3 regions of the Vibrio toranzoniae genome follow, and region 2 is predicted to be linked to each of the others. Evidence: predicted binding sites of a transcription regulator. Region 2 holds the regulator's gene; each other region holds the start of a gene.
The links. Region 2 encodes MetJ, which represses methionine synthesis genes. Its sites were predicted from a motif close to TTAGACNTNTANANGTCTAA; they were not measured.
Positions count from the first base shown of each region.

Region 1 (4,150 bases), 600 kb from region 2:
CCACCAATCAATAGAGGAAGCTTAAAGCCTTGTCTCTCCATCTCTTTGGCTACGTGTACCATTTCATCAAGAGATGGCGTGATCAAACCAGATAAGCCGATAATGTCGACGTTCTCTTCTTTAGCGACCTTTAGAATCTTTTCACAAGAAACCATCACACCTAAGTCGATAATTTCGTAGTTGTTACACTGCAAAACCACGCCAACGATATTCTTACCGATATCGTGTACGTCGCCTTTAACGGTCGCTAACAAAATCTTACCGTTAGTCGCGCCCACTTCTTTGGATGCATTGATGAACGGTTCTAAGTGTGCAACAGCCTGCTTCATTACACGCGCAGACTTAACTACCTGTGGTAAGAACATCTTACCTTCACCAAATAGGTCACCTACAACGTTCATGCCGTCCATTAGAGGGCCTTCAATCACTTCAATAGGACGAGAAGCATTAACGCGAGCTTCTTCGGTATCTTCAATAATAAAGTCGGTAATACCTTTCACCAAAGAGTGCTCTAATCGTTTCTCTACAGGCCAAGTTCGCCATTCTAAAGCTGATTTATCTTCAACTTTCCCCACTGCTCGCTCTAGGTACTCGGTTGCCATATCAAGCAAGCGTTCGGTCGAATCATCACGACGGTTCAGTACAACATCTTCAACAGCATTACGTAGGTCTTCTGGAACGTTATCGTAAATTTCTAACTGACCAGCGTTTACGATGCCCATATCCATACCATTCTTAAAACAGTGATATAGGAATACTGCGTGGATTGCCTCACGAACGTAGTTGTTGCCACGGAATGAGAACGACACATTCGATACACCACCAGAGATCATCGCATGAGGGAGGTCACGCTTGATATCCCCTACTGCTTCGATGAAATCGACCGCGTAGTTGTTATGCTCATCAATACCCGTCGCAACCGCGAAGATGTTCGGGTCAAAAATAATGTCTTCAGGTGGGAAACCCACTTCATCAACAAGGATGTGGTAAGCGTTAGTACAGATCTCGACTTTACGCTCTCGAGTATCGGCTTGGCCAACTTCATCAAAAGCCATCACGATTACTGCTGCACCATAGCGGCGAACCAATTTAGCTTGCTCGACAAACTTCGCTTTGCCTTCTTTCAAGGAGATAGAGTTAACAATACCTTTGCCCTGAATACATTTCAGGCCAGCTTCGATAACTTCCCACTTGGAAGAGTCGACCATGACAGGTACTTTCGAGATCTCTGGTTCAGAAGCACATAGGTTCAGGAATTTAACCATGCACGCCTCTGCGTCTAGCATCCCTTCATCCATGTTGATATCGATGATTTGTGCACCGTTTTCTACTTGTTCTCGAGCAACACTCAACGCTTCATCGTAAAGCTCTTCTTTGATCAAGCGTTTGAAGCGTGCAGAACCAGTAACATTAGTACGTTCACCCACGTTTACAAATAAAGACTCTTTCGTGATTGTCAGAGGTTCCAAACCGGATAAGCGACACGACACAGGTAGGTCAGGCAACTGACGCGGTGTTAACCCCTCTACAGCCTCAGCCATCTGGCGAATATGTTCGGGCGTGGTACCACAACAGCCACCAATTAAATTCAAGAAGCCACTTTCCGCCCACTCTTTAACATGCTCTGCCATCTCTTCTGGTGAAAGATCATACTCACCAAAGGCATTAGGCAAACCAGCGTTAGGATGAGCAGAAACATGACATTCAGAGATACGAGACATCTCGCTGACATACTCTCGTAGTTCATCCGGGCCCAATGCACAGTTCAAACCAAATGAAATAGGCTTAACATGACGAAGGGCGTTGTAGAATGCTTCCGTCGTTTGTCCTGAAAGCGTTCGGCCTGATGCATCCGTTATAGTTCCGGAAATCATCACAGGAAGCGTAATGCCGACTTCTTCAAAAACAGATTCAACAGCAAAAGAACAGGCTTTAGCGTTTAACGTATCGAAGATGGTTTCGATAAGAATAAGATCTGAGCCGCCTTTGATAAGAGCACGAGTGGACTCAGAGTAAGCTTCAACAAGTTCATCAAAGCTAACATTACGGTAACCGGGGTCATTCACATCCGGGGAGATAGAACAAGTTCGGTTGGTTGGACCTAATACACCCGCGACAAAACGAGGTTTTTCTGGGGTTTTTGCTGTCCATTTATCAGCGGCTTCACGAGCCAACTTAGCAGCAGCAAAGTTAATCTCTGCACTAAGACCTTCCATATCGTAGTCAGCCATAGCGATGGTTGTAGCATTAAAGGTATTGGTCTCAAGGATATCCGCCCCTGCTTCCAGATATTTTTCATGGATATCTTTGATAAGATTAGGCTGCGTAAGTACCAATAGGTCGTTGTTGCCTTTTAAATCACTATGCCATTCAGCGAAACGTTTACCACGATAGTCGTGTTCTTCCAATTTATAGTCCTGAATCATGGTACCCATGCCACCATCAATCAGTAAAATTCGTTGCTTCAACAAAGCTTCAATCTTTTGCCTTACATTACTTCCCACGGTACAACCTCATTCCTTTAATTATCTCTCCATCCTATCACACATTAAAAAGGAGTCTAGACGTCTAAAACAGGTAATTGATTACCGACTAATAACAAAAAGTGTTTGCTATTTGAGCATGAGACAACGAAAATTCACGTTTATACTTTGTTACATATTGGAATCCCAATGTCGGTTTACTACACCTTATGTTTCTTGTCTGCAGCAGCCATGCTGATTGCTTTCGTCAATAGTAAAATTGGTAAAATGCAGACAACTATCGCCATTACTGCTGGCTCAATGATTTTATCTCTATTAATTATCATTGCAGGACAAAATAATTGGTTCCAATTGGCTGACATCGCCTCAGAAACCGTTGCCAGTATCAACTTTGAAGACTTCCTACTCAAAGGAATACTAGGCTTCTTACTTTTTGCTGGCGGTTTGGGGATTAAATTACCGAATCTAAAAGACCAGAAGTGGGAAATAACAGTCCTCGCACTTGGTGCTACGCTATTTTCAACATTCTTTATCGGCTTTGTGCTCTATGGATTCTGTCAATTCATCGGTATTCAATTTGACCTGATTTATTGCTTACTCTTTGGGTCTTTAATCTCTCCAACCGATCCAATAGCAGTGTTAGCGATAGTAAAGAAACTTGACGCTCCAAGACGAATCTCGACTCAAATCGAGGGAGAATCTCTATTTAATGATGGCTTTGGCTTAGTCATCTTCGTAACCCTATTTACCATCGCATTCGGCACAGAAGCGCCAACGGTAGGTAGCGTAACCATGCTATTTGTCCAAGAAGCTATTGGCGGTATCGTCTATGGCTTTGCTTTAGGTTTACTGTTCCATTACCTAATCAGCAATACCGATGATCACTCAATGGAATTACTGCTAACGCTCGGCATACCAACTGCGGGCTATGCCTTCGCAGAGGTCCTACACGTATCGGGGCCATTAGCAATGGTAGTCTCTGGAATCATGATAGGAAACTGGACAAGGTTCATTGGCTTTTCAAAAGAGAGTGAGGATCATCTAGACCATTTCTGGGAGCTGATAGATGAATTTTTAAACGGCGTATTATTCTTATTAATTGGTATGTCGATGTTGCTATTTAAGTTCCATCAAGAGGATTGGATCTTAATGGCATTCGCTGTCCCCCTCGTATTAAGCGCTCGCTACCTAAGTGTTTTCTTATCCTATGTCGGATTTAAACGCTTTAGAACTTATAACCCATGGTCAATTAACATTCTCACTTGGGGTGGGCTTCGTGGTGGCTTGGCTCTAGCAATGGCACTTTCAATCCCTTCTGGTATCTGGGTAGTTGAAGAGAAGCTCATCGATGTAAAAGAGATCATACTCGTCATGACCTATGCCGTTGTTGTGTTCTCTATTCTAGTTCAAGGCTCAACCATTACTCCAATGATAGAGAAGGCGAAACAAGCTGAGAAAGAGCTAGATTAACATCTAAAAATATGAAATCAGGCTGCCTAATTTAGGTGGCCTTTTTTTGTGCCTGCTAAAAACTAACCACTCCAAGTTTTTCCACAATCAAAACAAAATATATGTGTAAAAGCTCAAGATGAAAGATATACAGAGATGATAAGAACAATCAAAGGCGCCTATGTGGTCTAAACGCTAGAACTCCCAACACACGCTGT
Region 1 covers NZ_AP025514.1:323,200-327,349, reverse strand. The annotation lists gene metH (methionine synthase) at 1-2,504, opposite strand, end outside; gene OCU50_RS01525 (cation:proton antiporter) at 2,673-3,953, shown strand.
Region 1: the regulator MetJ is predicted to act here: its motif matches at 2,553-2,572, upstream of metH (methionine synthase).

Region 2 (4,150 bases):
CATCAATCAAATCTTCTGCATCTTCAAGGCCAACAGAAAGACGCAGTAACTGTTGCGAAACCCCCGCTTCTGCTAATGCTTCTTCACCCATGGCACGGTGAGTCATCGACGCAGGGTGACAAATCAAGCTTTCCACACCGCCTAGTGATTCCGCCAAAGAAAATAACTCTAACTTATCGACAAAATATTTAAGTGCTTCAAAAGAGCCCGAAAACTCAAAGCTCAGCATTGAGCCAAAGCCCGATTGCTGCTTCTTCGCGATATCATGCCCCGGATGCTTAGAAAGGCTTGGGTGGTAAATAGTGCCCACCAGATCTTGTTGTTGCAGAGAAGCCAGGATTTCACGTGAACTCTCTTCGTGAACTCGCATACGCGCACCTAGCGTACGAATGCCACGTAGAGTCATGTAGCTATCAAATGGTGTGCCGGTCGCACCAATACAGTTTCCCCACCATGCTAGTTCTTCAGCGTGCTCTTCTGTTTTTGTAACTATAACGCCACCAATAACGTCCGAGTGTCCGTTGATGTACTTAGTGGTAGAGTGAATAACAAAGTCAGCTCCCAGCTCTAAAGGCTTTTGGAATACAGGCGTCAAAAACGTGTTGTCGACAGCAACCATAGCGCCCACTTCTTTCGCTTTACGACAAGTTTCTGCAATATCAACCACGCGAACCAATGGATTCGATGGTGTTTCGATTAAGATCAACTTTGGCTTAAGCGCGATCGCCGCGTCCAGTGCCGATTGATCCGATTGATCAACAAACAGAACTTTGAAGTCACCTTTTAGCGAGCGTGTATTGAATAGACGATAAGTACCGCCGTAGCAGTCGTGTGGTGCGATAATAAGATCATCGCCGCCTAAGAAAGCAGAAACCCATAAGTTTAGCGCCGAGGTACCACAGTTGGTGACAACCGCGCCTTTGCCCGATTCAAGCTCAAACAGTGCCGTCTCTAATAAACCTCGATTGGGGTTACCTGAACGAGTGTAATCGTACTTTGGCACTTCACCAAAAGCGGGAAACCCATAATTAGTCGAAAGGTAAATAGGTGGGACAACGGCATGGTGTTGCGTGTCTGACTCGATACCAGTACGTACTGCAATTGTTGCTGGCTTCCGGCTGCTCATAGGTGCTTCCTTACAAGTTTTGCGTCTGAGAATCACAGCTGCTTGTCGGCATTTTTCGGCTGTGTTAGATATATGTAATTCACTTTACTTTCATAAACGTGAGACGTCAACACTTCTAGACGTCCGTATGTCTTTGCTTATGGCAGTAAATCCCGCTAAAATCACCACTATTAATTTATTCTAACAACTAAAGTGATGAAGGTACGCAATGGCCGACTGGAATGGTGAATACATAAGCCCATATGCTGAGCATGGAAAGAAAAGCGAACAAGTAAAGAAAATTACAGTTTCTATCCCTCTAAAAGTGTTAAAGGTTCTCACTGACGAGCGTACTCGCCGCCAGATTAATAACCTGCGCCATGCAACAAACAGTGAGCTACTGTGCGAAGCCTTTCTACATGCGTACACAGGCCAACCACTACCAACGGATGAAGATCTCCGTAAAGACCGTCCAGACGATATCCCTACTGAAGTAAAAAGGCTGATGACAGAGATGGGGATCGAATTCGAAGCGTTTGACGAATAATAAAAACAACTCAGTCACCGCCTTTACTACTGATTCGTTATAGCGGCCCCTATTCATAACATCACTCACTATACTGCTTGCGAGTGGGCTGTGAGTGATAGATATAAAAAAACCGACTCCTAATGAGTCGGTTTTTATTATTCTTGCCCATAGCGAAACCGCTACAGAGAATCCACCACAGCGGGCTATTACGCCATATAGTTAGCTGGCATATCAATACGCGCAACGCCAGATTCAACGGCCGCTTCCGCTACCGCTTTTGCTACTCGAGGAAGCAGACGCGGGTCCATTGGCTTAGGAATGATATAGCTCTTACCAAACTCCAGCGCCGTCTCACCTGCTGCCGCTAATACTTCAGCTGGCACTTCTTCTTTCGCCAGTTCACGAATAGCATGAACCGCCGCCAGTTTCATCTCATCATTAATTTCGCTCGCACGCACATCTAGCGCACCACGGAAAATGAATGGGAAACAAAGTACGTTGTTAACTTGGTTCGGGTAATCACTGCGGCCTGTACCCATAATAAGGTCTTTTCGAACTTCATGAGCAAGATCTGGTTTGATTTCTGGATCTGGGTTTGAACATGCAAACACAATCGGCTTATCAGCCATTAGTGTTAGTGCTTCAGCTGGTAGTAAGTTAGGGCCAGACACACCCAAGAATAGATCCGCATCTTCGATAACATCTTCAAGAGTACGTTTGTCAGTGTTGTTTGCGAATAGTTCTTTGTACTCATTAAGGTCATCACGACGAGTGTGGATTACCCCCTTACGGTCCAGCATGTAGATCTTCTCACGCTGGGCGCCACACTTAATCAGCAGTTCCATACAAGCAACCGCTGCTGCGCCTGCACCTAAACAAACGATCTTACATTCTTCTAGTTTCTTACCTTGAAGTTCAATTGCGTTCAGCATACCAGCTGCTGTTACAATCGCAGTACCGTGTTGGTCATCGTGGAATACTGGAACATCACAACGTTCAATCAGGCGACGTTCAATCTCAAAACAATCTGGTGCTTTGATGTCTTCTAGGTTAATACCACCGAATGTATCTGCGATATTGGCAACGGTATCTACAAACTCATCGATTGTGCGGTGTTTCACTTCAATATCAATAGAATCTAAACCTGCAAAGCGCTTAAACAGTAACGCTTTACCTTCCATTACCGGCTTAGAAGCAATAGGGCCAAGATTTCCAAGACCAAGAATCGCCGTACCGTTAGAGATAACTGCAACCATGTTGCCTTTACCCGTGTATTTATAAACGTTATCTACGTTTTGTGCGATTTCGCGAACAGGTTCAGCCACGCCAGGGCTGTATGCAAGTGCTAGATCTTCTGCAGAATCTGCAGGCTTTGTCAGTTCTACGGCAATTTTGCCTGGAATTGGGAACTCATGATAATCAAGAGCTTGCTGACGAAATTGTTCTTGAGGCGATAACTCTTGAGAGGATTGGTCTTGTCGGCTGTCTTCAGACATAGGTGTAGGTTCCTAGGTTATTATTATTTGGGGGTCTTGTTCATGTTAATGGATGTACTTCAAAGTTCCTAGGTAGTTAAAGCCTCTGTCTCATTAAAAAACGAGATTTAACTACTAATAAGACCAGTGAGCAGTGGAAATTACTATTGCCTGTTGAACTTTCAAGCGAATTTCTAAATAGAAGTAGCGGAACGACCGTTGTGGAAAATTCGGATCAACGACCTATCATTTGTATTAATTGCCTACCTATTGAATAACTAGATAGCAGAGCAGTATCCATCATTTACTCAAATTATAGGCAACAAAAAAGGACACCTAAGTGTCCTTTTTCATGTCTAAATAGCGAGAATTACTTCTTGCTAGAAAGAGCACCGAAACGCTTGTTAAAGCGATCTACACGGCCGCCTGTATCTACGATACGTTGCTTACCTGTGTAGAATGGGTGACATTTGTCACATACATCTAGGTGAATACCATCTTTACCTAGAGTAGAGTTGAATTCGAATGTGTTGCCGCAAGAACAAGTTGCTGTTACTGCTTTGTATTCTGGGTGGATTCCAGCTTTCATGGGATAACCTCAAGTAGGCCGTGTCGCTATACGATTCTAAGCCGCACACCACACGTAGTTTAAAAAAGAAATAAAGACACCGCATTCGTACAAAAAAGTGACGAAGCCATACCTTTAAGGCGCAGTATAGTAATGAATCTATAAGACAGGATCAACCGATTTGATACATTTTTCGCCAATAGTGTCTTTATTTCTTTTGTTAACTGGCATGTTGGTTGAAATTCAAGAGCTCTAGTGACCTTCATTCGTTAACTCACCTCTTTCACCTCAACTGCTCCTCGAATTTAACCGCCTTATCATTTAGACTGTTCGCTCTCCTCAACTCAGTAAAGCCGTCACTTTATGCGTCCAATGATTGCCCGTGTGGCCCTGCCTGTTCCACTCGACAAGCAGTTCGATTACAAGATTCCTAACCACCTCTTTCCGGTTATTGGTGGACGAGTTTCTGTGCC
Region 2 covers NZ_AP025514.1:2,894,691-2,898,840, forward strand. The annotation lists gene OCU50_RS13175 (O-succinylhomoserine (thiol)-lyase) at 1-1,126, opposite strand, end outside; gene metJ (met regulon transcriptional regulator MetJ) at 1,335-1,652, shown strand; gene OCU50_RS13185 (malic enzyme-like NAD(P)-binding protein) at 1,841-3,130, opposite strand; gene rpmE (50S ribosomal protein L31) at 3,480-3,698, opposite strand; gene priA (primosomal protein N') at 4,041-4,150, shown strand, end outside.

Region 3 (4,150 bases), on a different replicon from region 2:
CACAGAATTTGCGTTAGTTTTCGAGAATTCTCGTAATGCCCAACCTATCGCTTTTTGTATAAAGAATTCCTCATCAGCCTGATTTTCTTTGATTACTTCAAAAAGAAGGCTTTCGTTAGTCTGCTGTTTGAACTTTAATTGATAAAGCAATGCGGACCGCCTTAACCAGATATTATCAGAGACGCGCCAACGGCTTATATAATCTTGAGTTTGAGCAGTATGGTTGATATGCAGGGCGGCAACAATGTGTGAAGCAAGTAAATCAACTGTGTCCCACCATGATTTCGTTATGATCAACCACTCGACTTCAGCTAAGAATGTTTCTGGAAGCTGCTTTTTGCGTTTAATGAGTAAGTCGACAGCAACCATTTGGAACTCCCTTTCAGGAAGTAACCATAGCTCTCTGATAATACGAGGTAAATCATCGATATTGGGGAGCTGTTCTTTTGCAAAAAGAGGCTTCAAAACTTCTCTTCTTTGTGTTGCCTGAATTCCATAGAATTGAAACCGGTGACGCATGTAAGCTTGCATCTGTGGTGCTTTGTCACTATTTGCCAAAGGTTCAAGTGCTGTTTTTATCGCATTATTCCAAGTATGCATTTAGTCAGTATCCCTAAGTATAAACAGAGTTCAACTCTAAATAAAAATGGCATTTAATCATAGCGTTAGGGCATTTTTTAATTCATATTATTTCGACAAACTTCGATTAGATTAAGGACAAACCATGACAACTGTTAAACAACGTTTAAGTGATATAAAAGTCGTCCCTGTAATTACAATTAAAGATGCAAGTAAAGCGGGTAAGCTCGCAAAAGTTCTCGTTGAGAATGGTCTTCCTTGCGCTGAGGTGACTTTTCGTACTCCAGCCGCGCCACAAGCGATTAAAAATATGCGCAAAGCTTACCCAGACATGCTAATCGGCTCAGGGACGGTAATCACCACTCAGCAAGTAGACGAGTCAATAAAAGCTGGTGTCGATTTCGTGGTAAGCCCAGGACTAAATCCAACAACCATCAAATACTGTCAGCAGCGTGGCGTACAAATCGTACCAGGCGTCAATAACCCTAGCCTTGTTGAACAAGCTATAGAACTCGGCCTCGATACATTAAAATTCTTTCCAGCTGAGCCTTCAGGCGGGGTGGATATGTTAAAAGCACTCACAGCGGTTTATCCTGTAAGCTTTATGCCAACGGGCGGGATTAGCCCTAAAAATGTCAATGACTATCTAGCCCTTCCTGCCGTATTTGCCTGTGGCGGAACATGGATGCTCCCGTCAGATCTTATCGATGACGAAAAATGGGAGGAGCTTGGTCGTTTAATCGCAAATGTTGCTGACATGATTAAATAGCGACTCTGAATCCAACCATTTACAAATGAGATAGCAAGCAGATCATTAGACACATGCTCTGCTTACTAACAATACCTACCCTCACTGTACAACTATCGACCAGTCACTCATGACTTACCCGGCTTTGCTACACAATTAGGTGGGCTTTGCTGTCTGGCTTAATTAGCCGCTTCGATGGTGCCTTTAAAGGTAGTATCTAAGAAGTCATTAATTTCTTGAGAGTGATAAATCGAGAGGATTGTTTCAAACACTTTTTTGTTTTTATCTTCATTTCGTGCAGCAACAACCATTACCGCCAAAGGCGCATTTTTGGGTTCCAAGTAAATCCCCTGCTTCTTCGGGTCGAGTCCAGAAGACATCACATAGTTCATAGTAATTGCTGCTGCATCTACATCATCAAGTGTACGTGGCAGTTGAGCAGCCTCTACTTCAACAAATATAATGTTTTTTGGGTTGGCGACGATATCTTTCAAAGAGGCGCTAAAGCCAACGTCTTTTTTCAGCGAAATCAATCCTGCATCTTCAAGTAGCAGTAACCCACGGCCGCCATTAGTCGGATCGTTCGGGATAGCAATACGAGCATTCTCAGGGAGCGCGTCAAGTGCAGTGTATTTGTTAGAGTAAACTCCCATACGCATCAAAATTGAACGGCCAATCGAGACTAAATTACTGTTGTGATTATCGTTATAGTTATCGAGAAACGGCTGATGTTGATAGCTATTAAGATCAATACTTCCATCACTTAACGCTGCATTCGGAGTGATATAATCCGAAAATTCAACCACTTCAATATTAATCCCTTGCTTTTCTGCCTCTTTAGCGACCGCCTCTACCACTTGTGCATGTGGACCCACCGTTGCACCAATTTTGATAATCGATTCGTCTTTTTTCTCGCATCCTGTTACGCCCAATACAAATGTTAATGCCAGTAACAATATTGTGATTTTTTTACCGCTTCTCATGGTCACTCCATATAAAAAATAAAGACACTTAGATATCTAGACGTCCATAATATCGAACAGTGTGATTGGGTCAATAGGCTTGTTAAAAATTAAGTGAAGTATTGTTACTTATTAGTGAGGCATACTTATTTTCTAATGGTTGAAATGAGTGAATAGCTATAAATTGATATTCACTATAAATATGGACAAGATTCGATAGAAACTAATACGGAAATGCACAGGAATACGTTTCAACGTTAAAGATAGACTGCTTCGGGGGCAATAGTGGATAAAGCAATAGTGGCTCAAGTAGAGAAAGGTGAAGAGGTGTTGAAACTCCTCACCTTTGAGATTAATTTTACCAGTAATACCTCACGATGGTGAATCCTCTTGGCTATTCGGTACATATTCTAAAATGTCTCCCGGCTGACAATTTAGATGAGTACATATAGCTTCCAGCGTCGCTAGTTTGACCGCCTTTGCTCGCCCATTTTTGAGAACGGATAAGTTTTGTTCAGTAATACCAATGAGCTTGGCTAACTCGTTTGATCGCATCTTCCGCTTTGCCAACATGACATCCAGATTGATTATAATTGCCATACTAAATTGTCAGCTCGCTTTCTTCTTGTAAAACGGCTGCTTTTTCCATCACAACTGCAATTACTCGCACAATAAAACCGATAATCATCATAGTAATATCGCTATCGTCGATTGTGAACGACATGTTCCAATTACCATCGTTGAAAGATAGAGCTAGGCTAAGAAGTACGTCCATCAGAAGTTCAACAAACGGCGTAGCAATTAATAGATAGCTGAGTTTTTTGAAGCACTCAGTGTTCTGAAGTTCAAAAATTATTCCCTTTTCGTACAAACGAAATAACACAATTAACTGCCACAATAATGCCACCGTAAGCATTGTAGAAATCATGCTAGGGAAGTAACCGATCAAAGAGCGCCCTGTAGATAGAGGGAGTGAAACTTCAATCGGAAAACTGGCATTAAACCATTCTGCATTGAACATCGTAGCGCTAAACCAAAACACAGTATTCAGCACAACGGAAAACACTATAGAAAACCAGAATAAAGTAAGAAGTTTACGACTAAAGTTGCTGATGGATTGTTTCGACATGATAGACCTTATAATTGATTAGCTTTTTAGCAATACTAATCAGTTAAAAATAAAAATCAATAATAACTTATCGCTTTACGGTAAATTATTATTGATTTTTTGATAAATACTACTTAACATATACCATCTTAGTTAACAAAATGATGAATAGAAATGACCATAATGAAAAAACACATTCTCCTGTCCATTGCATTATTTATGACTGCAGAGCCTAGTGTAGCCAAAGGCATATTTGTGGATGACCTTGATACTGAGTACAAGATCACAAACGACAACTCATGGGAAAACTCCCCCTATGCTATTGACGCGACGTCCGAATCAAATGCTTTTACTGGCGACAAATGCACACAGATAAGCAAAAATCAGTTTAGCTCGCACCCGGACTCGACAAAAAACCAAGATGTAAAATGCTACGTCACTCACTTTCCGAAAAGTGATATCAGGACTCGTATGCAGTCGAATGAGGATGGTGATGTGAGTGTTGGTTTTTCTTGGGATTTTGATTGAGCATGACTTGACCCCGCCTATACCCGACAGGCAACAACCCATAAACACGCTCAGCGAGATAGTGCCTAGATCCATATCCATCTTGACTGTCATAAAAGGATAAATAGGCTAAAGAGGAACGAGCATACTTCCACATGCAATAATGAAGAGGAGTCTATATTAACCATCGTTTCACACTTCTCTAGAATCATAATCCTGCATGCTAAACATTATATAAAGGTAGCT
Region 3 covers NZ_AP025515.1:1,280,287-1,284,436, reverse strand. The annotation lists gene OCU50_RS20065 (DNA alkylation repair protein) at 1-600, opposite strand, end outside; gene OCU50_RS20060 (bifunctional 4-hydroxy-2-oxoglutarate aldolase/2-dehydro-3-deoxy-phosphogluconate aldolase) at 725-1,348, shown strand; gene OCU50_RS20055 (MetQ/NlpA family ABC transporter substrate-binding protein) at 1,507-2,310, opposite strand; gene OCU50_RS20050 (helix-turn-helix domain-containing protein) at 2,662-2,889, opposite strand; gene OCU50_RS20045 (DUF2975 domain-containing protein) at 2,891-3,418, opposite strand; gene OCU50_RS20040 (hypothetical protein) at 3,581-3,925, shown strand.
Region 3: the regulator MetJ is predicted to act here: its motif matches at 2,339-2,358, upstream of OCU50_RS20055 (MetQ/NlpA family ABC transporter substrate-binding protein).